DNA from 3 places in the Bradyrhizobium sp. CCGUVB1N3 genome. Region 2 is predicted to be linked to each of the others. Evidence: predicted binding sites of a transcription regulator. Region 2 holds the regulator's gene; each other region holds the start of a gene.
What was found. The regulator PhoB, encoded in region 2, activates phosphate uptake and scavenging genes when phosphate is short. The targets are predictions, from matches to a motif close to TGTCATNNANCTGTCAT.
Positions count from the first base shown of each region.

Region 1: the regulator PhoB is predicted to act here: its motif matches at 1,709-1,725, upstream of NLM33_RS03170 (acetoacetate decarboxylase).
Region 3: the regulator PhoB is predicted to act here: its motif matches at 1,771-1,787, upstream of NLM33_RS30880 (DUF2794 domain-containing protein).

Region 1 covers NZ_JANADR010000001.1:695,256-698,530, reverse strand. The annotation lists gene NLM33_RS03175 (transporter) at 1-647, opposite strand, end outside; gene NLM33_RS03170 (acetoacetate decarboxylase) at 761-1,537, opposite strand; gene NLM33_RS03165 (patatin-like phospholipase family protein) at 1,767-2,942, shown strand.
Region 2 covers NZ_JANADR010000001.1:6,806,854-6,810,128, reverse strand. The annotation lists gene NLM33_RS32400 (aspartate aminotransferase family protein) at 1-351, opposite strand, end outside; gene NLM33_RS32395 (GcrA family cell cycle regulator) at 807-1,319, shown strand; gene phoB (phosphate regulon transcriptional regulator PhoB) at 1,402-2,109, opposite strand; gene phoU (phosphate signaling complex protein PhoU) at 2,124-2,840, opposite strand; gene pstB (phosphate ABC transporter ATP-binding protein PstB) at 2,852-3,275, opposite strand, start outside.
Region 3 covers NZ_JANADR010000001.1:6,462,449-6,465,723, forward strand. The annotation lists gene acnA (aconitate hydratase AcnA) at 1-262, shown strand, start outside; gene NLM33_RS30875 (thioredoxin family protein) at 497-1,273, shown strand; gene NLM33_RS30880 (DUF2794 domain-containing protein) at 1,854-2,225, shown strand; gene NLM33_RS30885 (IS110 family transposase) at 2,439-3,275, opposite strand, start outside.

The sequences.
Region 1 (3,275 bases), 6.1 Mb from region 2:
ATGCGCAGGCCTGTGAGCTGCCGATGCAGCCGGACGCAGGTCCGACGCAGCCGGCTCAGGCTGCGGCGCATCTCCGGCTTGGCCTGATCAGCGGCGATACGCTCCTCGATGCCGTCGATGTCCTGGCCGATCTTGTCGGCCATGCGGTCCATGGTGTCAGCGACCTCGTCGACGATCTTCTCCAGGAGGGCCGCGACGTTTTCGACGCGGTAGCCGCCTTCCAGAACCCGGCGCGCCGCGTCCGCCGAACACAGCGCCTGATGGCGACCGCTGACCAGGAACCGCTCGGTCATCGCAAAACGCAGGAACGCTGTCTCCTCGGTCGGGCTCTCGATGTCGCGCACGAGGTCGGAAAACACGCCATAGACGCAATCGTCGATGACGTGGAGCTGCTGGAACGTATCCTTGGACAACAGCAGATCGCGCGCAAGCTGCGGCAGGCTGGACTCGGCGATCCAGGGCCGCGCCCGCGCATCGGTCAGATTGAAATGCAGCCACAGGCGGCCGTCATGGCTGAACTCGATCGGCTTGTCGATCGGCAGTGCCTCGGCGCTGCCGTCGCTGTGCAGGCGAAAGCCCCATACCAGGCCGGGAATTGCGGATGCGGCGCCTGAAATCGCGCTGACGATCTTTGCCGGCTCAGCCATGCTCAACCCCACGGTCAAACGATGTGATCTCTCTGGCGGGCGGCCGATGCCATCCGCCGGAACCCGCGGGGGTACTCAAATACGCGTGTGTTACAGCTTGATGATGGGCCGCCCTACTCCGCCGCGAGACCCGTCGCGGCCGCGGCTTCCTTGACGTAGTCATGCACGACGCGGCCGAACGGCAACGTCAGGTCGGCGATATAGTGATGCGCGCCGACGACACGCCGGACCGGGAAATCCGCTACCGGCGCATTGACATGTGGCACGAGGTGCAGGCGGCCAGGCCCCATCCAGGAGCCCTTCGGAACGATGTCGGTGAGGTTGATCGCAACGAGCTGGCAGACTTCGAGGTGGCCGTCGACACCCGGGATCATCTTGAGATTGATTTGCGTCTTCGACAGCGTCGCACGCGTGAGATCGCCGTTGCCGGCCATGCTCTCGTGCTTGTAGCCCATCGTGCCCATGGCAACGAGCTGGCCGGCATATTCCAGCGTGCCGGTGAGAGTATCCTTGACGATCTCGAGCTTGGGATGGGCGTACTTCTTGGGAAAGCCCCAGATCTCGCGCCCCGCAGCGATCGGGGGATCGTCGTCGAGATACATCTGCGAGACGAAGTTCACCTCTTCGCCGTGCAGGCGCGCGGGGATGACGAGGCCGGACTCGGTGTAGCTGCCGAAGCCGGAGGAGTCCGGCATCCTGATCCATTCATAATGCACGATCGGCTGGTCGATCGGCTCCAGCGGCTCAGGCAAGCCGGCGCGGATCAATTCCGGATCGGTCTCGTAGGTGATGACGAGGAATTCGCGGTTGATGAAGCGATAGGGACCAGCCGGATAGCTCGGTCCGGCAGCCGGCATGGACGGGAGTCTGAGAACGTCTTCCCTGCGCATCGCTCGTCTCCTGTGTGATGCTGGTGTGATGTTCGCCCGGCAGCAACCAGCATAACGCAGATTGCTAGCCGTCGTCATTGACCGCGATGTGATGGATTTCCGTCAGGCGCGTGACCTCCTGTCATGCCAGGCGCGACCGACCTGCATGCCCACGATGCAGCGGCGCGCAATTGTCATCACGCCGTCACTGCCGGGCGCAATCGTTTCGGTAAGGCAGGAGGCATCGGCCATGGACGCCAGGACGTCGCAACCGACATATCAGACACATCAGCCTCCCTCGCAGGGCTGGCGACCCGAGCGCTGCGACCGCGTCGCGCTGGTGCTGCAAGGCGGTGGCGCACTCGGCGCCTATCAGGCCGGCGTCTATCAGGCGCTACACGAGGCCGGCATCGAGCCGGACTGGGTCTGCGGCGTCTCGATCGGTGCGATCAACTCCGCCATCATCGCCGGCAACAAGCCGGAGAAGCGGCTCGATGCGCTCCGCATCTTCTGGGAGCGCATCACCAACCGCAAGATCTGGCACTACACGCCGGATGGCGACGTCTTCCGCCAGTGGCGCAATCTCACCAGCGCGTGGATGACGTCGGCCATGGGCCAGCCGGGCTTCTTCACCCCGCATCAGGTCAATCCCTGGTTCAGCCCCGTCGGCGCCAGGACCGCAACGAGCTATTACGACACCACCCCCTTGCGCGAGAGCCTGCGCGAGCTCGTCGACTTCGACCTGATCAACGACAAGAAGATCCGCTTCGCGGTCGGCGCGGTGAACGTGCTGTCCGGCAACTTCATCTATTTCGACAATGCCCATGACGAGATCGAGCCGGAGCACATCATGGCCTCCGGCGCGCTGCCGCCGGCGCTGCCGATGGTCAGGATCGGCACAGACCATTTCTGGGACGGAGGCATCGTCTCGAACACGCCGCTCCAGCATCTGCTCGACCAGGAGGACGATCTCAACTCGCTGGTGTTCCAGGTCGACCTGTTCAGCGCGCGCGGCGTGCTGCCGCGCTCGATCCAGGACGTCATGGCCCGCCACAAGGACATCATGTATTCCTCGCGCACGCGCCACAACACCGACGTCTATCGCCGGACGCACAACCTGAAGATCCTGCTCTACAAGGCGCTGGCGAAGCTTCCCGACGAGCAATTGTCCGAGGAGGAGCGCCAGCTCAAGGCGAGCCTGCGCAACATGCCCGAGATCGCGATCCTGCATCTGATCTATCAGCAGAAGGCCTATGAGGGCGACGCCAAGGACCACGAATTTTCAGGTACCTCGATGCGAGAGCACTGGACGAGCGGCTACGAGGATACTAAGCGCACCTTGAAGCGGCGCGACTGGATCAAGATGCCCGAGGAAGGCATGGGCCTCGTCGTGCACGACGTGCACCGGGAGACGGAGAGCGCGTAGGCGCCTCGCGGGGGCACTCGAACAAAAAGCGGCGAAAACAACCCCATGCAAAGTAGACGGCAGTTGGGAAATCAATGACTTGCGCGTCCGCGAAGCTCTTTGACTCGTCGGAAAAAACAGGGGCACGATGCCATCATGGCGTGCTCGGGCCATCGCCGCTCACCCAGCATAATCGAAACCATTCGCCCTCCAACTTGTCACGCCCGCTGCCACAGCCTTCCGGCCCGCTTCTGGTAACGATTGCCCCTTAGTCGCCGGCCGAGATGAGCCCAATCCACACCAACTGCGAATTTCGTCGGCCCAAATCCTTAAAGAGCGAATCTGATCGGCGAC
Region 2 (3,275 bases):
GGAGGCGTGATAGCGGCGCACCACCTTGATCACGCATTCCATCGCCTCGGCGCCGGAATTGCAGAAGAACACGAAGTCCGCAAAGCTCTCGTTGCAGAGCCTGACTGCGAGCTTCTCGCCATCCGGGCTCTGGAACAGGTTCGACATGTGCCAGAGCTTCGTCGCCTGCTCCTGCAGAGCCTTGACCAGATGCGGATGTGCGTGACCGAGCGCATTCACGGCGACGCCCGAGGTGAAATCGAGATAGCGCTCGCCATTGGTTGAGACCAGCCAGCAGCCTTCGCCGCGCTCGAAGCCGAGCTCGGCCCTGGCGAAAACGGGAAGCAGATGCGTCGCGGCGCTCTTGGTCATGGCGGTCACTTGGATGTTGGGGCCGGCTGAGGCTGCGTTGCGCAGCGCATCATTGACCTGCCCGGAAAACGAAACGTGCCGCCTTTTAAGGGCGGCACGTGTCACTATTTTATGCCTGGAAAAACCGCTGTCAATGCCGCCAGAAGGCCCCTGCAAGCCGCGCGGCCCGTAGTCTTGCGGTGGCAATTTTGAGTTCTTTTAGCGACGGAACATGTGGACGCTGGGCCGCAGACTCTTGCGCGGGAGTCACGCCATATTGTAGCGTTTCCCCCGTCAGATACGACATCTCGTGCAGCAGTTCTGATCCTCTTAGTCCTCATGTACCGGCGTAACGTTCAGGTGCGTTTTCGCGCCCGGCGAGCCTTAAGGGATTCTGGCAGCACGGGTTTTTCGAGGCTTAGACATCGCCACGCGGCCCCAAGGATTGGCAGGCGCGCGGCGAGGGGAAGGGTGCAATGACGGTTTTGACCTGGTCCGACGATCGCGTCGAGCAATTGAAAAAGCTCTGGGAAGCCGGGCTTTCGGCCAGCCAGATCGCTGCCGAGCTCGGAAATGTGACGCGCAACGCCGTAATCGGCAAGGTGCACCGGCTGGGCCTGTCCGGCCGCGCCAAGACCCCGTCCTCGGCGGCTCCGCGGCCGCGCAAGGCGCGCCCGGCGCAGCACATGATGCGGGTGAGCCGCCCGATCTCGCGCGGCAACACCGCCCTCGCCCAGGCCTTCGAGGTCGAGGTCGAGCCCGATCCGATCACCTATGACAACGTCGTTCCGATGAGCCAGCGCCTGTCGCTGCTCGAGCTCAACGAAGCGACCTGCCATTGGCCGGTCGGCGATCCCTCGAGCCCGGATTTCTTCTTCTGCGGCGGCAAGTCGCTCTCGGGCCTGCCCTACTGCGCGCAGCATTCGCGCGTCGCCTACCAACCGGCCGCCGACCGCCGCCGCGCTCCGGCCAAGCCCGGCACGCGCTGAGTTCGGCCACAAACGACAACGTCCCGGCGCAAGGCCGGGACGTTTGATCGAGAGACGTCAGCGCGCCATCCGGCGCGCTTTTTTACGTCTGCTCCGCCTTCGCAAACCGATCATCCAGCGCGTAGCCGGCGCCGCGGACGGTGCGGATCGGATCCTGCTCGCGGCCGAGATTGAGCAGCTTGCGCAGGCGGCCGATGTGGACATCGACGGTGCGCTCGTCGATATAGATGTCGCGGCCCCAGACGCTGTCGAGCAGCTGCTCGCGCGAGAACACGCGGCCCGGATGCTCCAGGAAGAACTCCAAGAGGCGATATTCGGTCGGGCCAAGGTCGATCGGCCGTCCGGAGCGCGCGACGCGGCGTTTTTCACGATCCAGCTCGATGTCGCCGTAGGCAAGTATGGTCGCAAGCCGCTCGGGGCTCGCACGCCTGAGCAGGCCTTTCACGCGCGCGAGCAACTCGGGCACCGAGAACGGCTTGACGATGTAGTCGTCGGCGCCGGTGGCAAGCCCGCGCACCCGCTCGCTCTCCTCACCGCGCGCCGTGAGCATGATGATCGGCAACCCCTTGGTCTCGGGCCTTGCGCGAAGCCTGCGGCACAGCTCGATGCCGGACAGGCCCGGCAGCATCCAGTCGAGCACGATCAGGTCGGGGATGTGCTCCTTGAGGCGGGTGTCGGCGTCGTCGCCGCGCATCACCGTCTCGACATCGTAGCCGTCGCCTTCGAGGTTGTAGCGCAACAGCTCGGTCAGCGCTTCCTCGTCCTCAACAACCAAAATGCGTGCGCCCATGGCGTCGTCGCTCCTTAAGTGTTCGGCACGGTCGTGGCGAAGGTCGTCATGTCGCCCTTCGGACGCTTGTCCGCGATGGCCTGACCTTCGATCATGTAGAAGACGGTCTCGGCGATATTGGTCGCATGATCGCCGATCCGCTCGATGTTCTTGGCGCAGAACATCAAATGGATGCAGAACGAGATGTTGCGCGGATCCTCCATCATGTAGGTGAGGAGCTCGCGGAACAGCGAGGTACAGATCGCGTCGACCTCCTCGTCGCCTTTCCAGACCATCATCGCCGCCGGCAGGTCATGCGCGGCATAGGCGTCCAGCACCGACTTGACCTGCTGCTGCACGAGGTCGGTCATGTGCTCCAGGCCGCGGAACAGCTTGAGCGGATGGAAATCGGTCTCGAGCGCGGCAACGCGCTTGCCCATGTTCTTGGCGAGGTCGCCGATCCGCTCCAGATCGGTCGCAACGCGCATGGCGCCGACGATTTCGCGCAGGTCGACCGCCATCGGCTGGCGACGTGCGATCGTGAGCACGGCGCGCTCCTCGATCTTTTTCTGGAGCGCGTCGATTTCGGCGTCGGTTGCCACCACGCGCTGGCCGAGCGCGACGTCACGGCGGATCAGCGCATCGACGGAATCGACGATCATGCGCTCGGCAAGGCCGCCCATCTCCGCGACGAGCCGCGTGAGCTCCTGGAGGTCGGTGTCGAAGGCCTTTGCGGTATGTTCAGAAGCCATTTCCTGTCTCCTCAGCCGAAGCGGCCGGTGATGTAGTCCTGTGTGCGCCGGTCGCTGGGCGACGTGAAGATCTTGCTGGTCTCGTCGAACTCGATCAGCTCGCCGAGATACATGAAGGCGGTCTTGTCGGAGACGCGCGCCGCCTGCTGCATGTTATGGGTGACGATCGCGATCGTGTAGTCCTCGGCGAGCTCCTGGATCAGCTCCTCGACCTTGGCGGTCGAGATCGGATCGAGCGCCGAGCAGGGCTCGTCGAACAGGATCACCTCGGGACGCACCGCCACGGTGCGGGCGATGCAGAGGCGCTGCTGCTGGCCGCCGGAAAGCGACAGGCCCGACGCGTTGAGCTTGTCCTTGACCTCGTTCCACAGCGCGCCGCCGCGCAGCGCCTTCTCGACCCGGTCGTCCATCTCGGACTTCGAGATCTTCTCATAG
Region 3 (3,275 bases), 340 kb from region 2:
GGTCGGCATGGGCGTGCTGCCGCTCACCTTCGAGGAAGGCACTTCCTGGCAGTCGCTTGGTCTGAAGGGCGACGAGAAGGTCACGCTGCGCGGCCTCGTCGGCGACCTCAAGCCGCGCCAGAAGCTGACCGCAGAGATCGTCTCGGCCGACGGCTCGCTGCAGCGCGTCTCGCTGCTCTGCCGCATCGATACGCTGGACGAGCTCGACTACTATCGCAACGGCGGTATCCTGCACTATGTGCTGCGCAAACTCGCGGCGTAAGCGCGGATTTGTGAACGATGGCTCACTGCGAAGTGAGTAGAAGGTTAAGCGAAGGCGGCCTATCAAGGGCCGCCTTTGTTCGTTTGCGGTATGTTCCAGATGGGCGCGTCCGGCGAAAGGTCTTCGCCTCGGACGATGCGGAGCGCACCGTGCGCGCAAGATTTATCCGTAAGACTACGGTGACCAGTCGGCGATAGAATCCCCTCGACATCAGCTAGGTGTGCGGCGTTCAACATGACTACAATGATGGCCTCTAATTCGATCTCGCGTTGGTCCGGCGCAATCTGGTCCGGTGCACTCGGTGTCTGCGCGATCATCGCCGTCATTCGTCCCGCCCAGGCGGATCCCCGCGCGGTCGTCGAGCTCTTCACCTCGCAGGGCTGCTCGTCCTGTCCGCCCGCCGATAAGATCATCGGCGAGCTCTCCAACGATCCCTCGATCATCGCGCTCAGCATGCCGATCGACTACTGGGATTATCTCGGCTGGAAGGACACGCTGGCGGATTCACGTTTCTCTGCGCGGCAGCGCGCCTATTCGCGGATGCGCGGCGATCGTGAGGTCTACACGCCGCAGGTCGTCGTCAACGGCTCCGCGCATGTCATCGGCAGCGACCGCGCCGGTATCGAGAGCGCGATCGCGAAGACCGCCAAGGGCGACACCGTGATGAGCGTGCCGGTGTCGATGTCGCTCGCCGGCAAGCAGCTCAATGTTTCGGTGGCGGCGAGCAAGGAGCCGGCCGTCTCGCATGGCGAGGTCTGGATCTGCTCGATCACCAAGGCGGTGCCGATCGCGATCAGCCGCGGCGAAAATCGCGGACAGCAGATCACCTACCACAACGTGGTGCGCAACCTTCTGAAGGTCGGCGACTGGAACGGCACTCCGGAAAACTGGACCGTGCCGCTGGAGAACCTCGCGCACGAGGGCGTCGATGGCGCGGTGGTCTATATCCAGGATGGCAGCCGCGAGAAGCCCGGGCCCATGCTGGGCGCGGCGTACACGTCGCTGCACTGATCAGCTTCTCTCGCCGTCCAGAATTAGGACTCGCTCTCACGCCTCATGGTGAGGAGCGCGCTGTTGCGCGCGTCTCGAACCAAGCAGGCCTGCGCTGACAGATGATCGGCCTCGATCCTTCGAGACGCTTGCTGCGCAAGCCCCTCAGGATGAGGGGAGACAGTGGGGGAGGTGGAGAGAGGTTGGGAGAAACATCCCGACACAACAAAAAAGGACCAACTCGCGTTGGTCCTCCTTCGTGCGAACAGGCCCGATCCCGACGACCCCGGGGGGCTGGGGGCTGAGGAATCCGGAACCGAAAGGACCGGGCCAACGCACACGAATCTTTTCGCAGTGCAGGGCGGCAGGCGCTAGGCGGAAAAGCGGCGAGACTATGATTCCTGCTAACGATCCCGTGACGGTATGTCGCGAGCAAGTTCCACAGCCGGAAGGTGTGTTTGCGATGCGATCTGGAGCCGTGCGGGTAGGCGCCCCTTGCGGCCGGCCGCGGTTGGCGCAATCATGTAACTGTCATGATCCGGGGTTCCGGGACGGTGTTTACGGCCGCCGGTCATGGATTTGAAGCGACAGGAGGCGCTCCATGAGTCTGATGTCGGAGGATGCCGATCCGAGCGAGCAGCGCGCAGTGGCGCGAGGCGCCGCTGCGAGTTCCCAACCGGGCCGGGTGACGTTCAACCGGCTCGAATTGCATCGCATCCTCAACCTCTATGGGCGCATGGTCGCCGACGGCGAGTGGCGCGACTATGCCATCGACTTCCTGAAGGACCGCGCCGTGTTCTCGGTCTATCGCCGCGCCTCCGAAGTACCGATCTACCGCATCGAGAAAGACCCGCGGCTCGCGCGCAAGCAGGGCATGTACAGCGTGATCTCGGCGACCGGCCTGATCCTGCGCCGCGGCCACGAACTCGAGCGCGTGCTGCTCGCGATCGATCGCAAGCTGGCGGTGGTTTAGCCGCTGGTTCTGCCGTCGTAGCAACCATTAAAGCGACGTCCGATTGCCGGGAGGATGACGCCGTGCTCGTGGCCGTCAAGGCGTGGCCTGGCAGCGGCGGATGTGAGGCGAGGCCGGCACGACGGCCAGCCTTGACGGCCGCTGTGCGCGGCGTCATTTGCGAGGGCAGGTCGGGACGAAGAAACGGTGCTTCGGCCGAACAAAGAAACGCGATCAGGTGGCGGGCACGCTCGCGATTTTGGGCGGTTCGGCGAGCCACGGCGTTCCGCGTGCGACGACGGCGTTGATGACGACGAGCAGCTTCCTGGCACAGGCGATGAGCGCGCGCTTGTGGCCCTTGCCGGCGGCGATCAGCCGGTTGTACAGGGCCATGAGCTGCGGATTCCAGCGGAATGATGCCGGTAGAGCCGCGGTGTAGAGCGCCCGGCGCAAGCGTTCGCGCCCGCCTTCGATGTGACGGACGCCAACGTGATCGCCGCTGTCGTTGTCGTAAGGCGCAAGCCCGACGAGGGCTGCGGCTTGCTCGCGCGTGACCTGGCCAATCTCGGGCATCCTGATCAGGATGGAAACCGCAGTCGGAAGGCCGCTGCCGGCGACGCCGTAGATCAGATCGAGCCGTTCGGCGAGATCGCGATGCTTGCGGATCGCTGCCACCAGAGCCTTGAACTCGGCTCGTTTGTGCCTGGCCAAGAGAGCAATCTGCTCCTTCCAGAGCTTCTGGATACGCGCGTTGCGGCAGCTCTCCAACCGGTTTTTGAGCTTTGCAATATCCTCTCCGATCTGCTCGATCATTGTCAGATGCTCGGCAAAGGGCCCCAGCCGAGGATCCGGAGCGGGGTGGATCTTCTTGGCCGCGGCGGTGCAGGCTGCAATCAGCGCTGCATCGATCTTGTCATTCTTGGCCCGCTGCAGGTGGAACATGGCAAAGGCGCGCACCTGGACCGGCTGAAAGACCACGACGACAAAACGTTTGCGTCGCAGCTCGGCGACGACCGCCCGCTCATAGCCCCCGCTCGCCTCGATCCCGACCCGTTTGACCTTCCGGCGCTG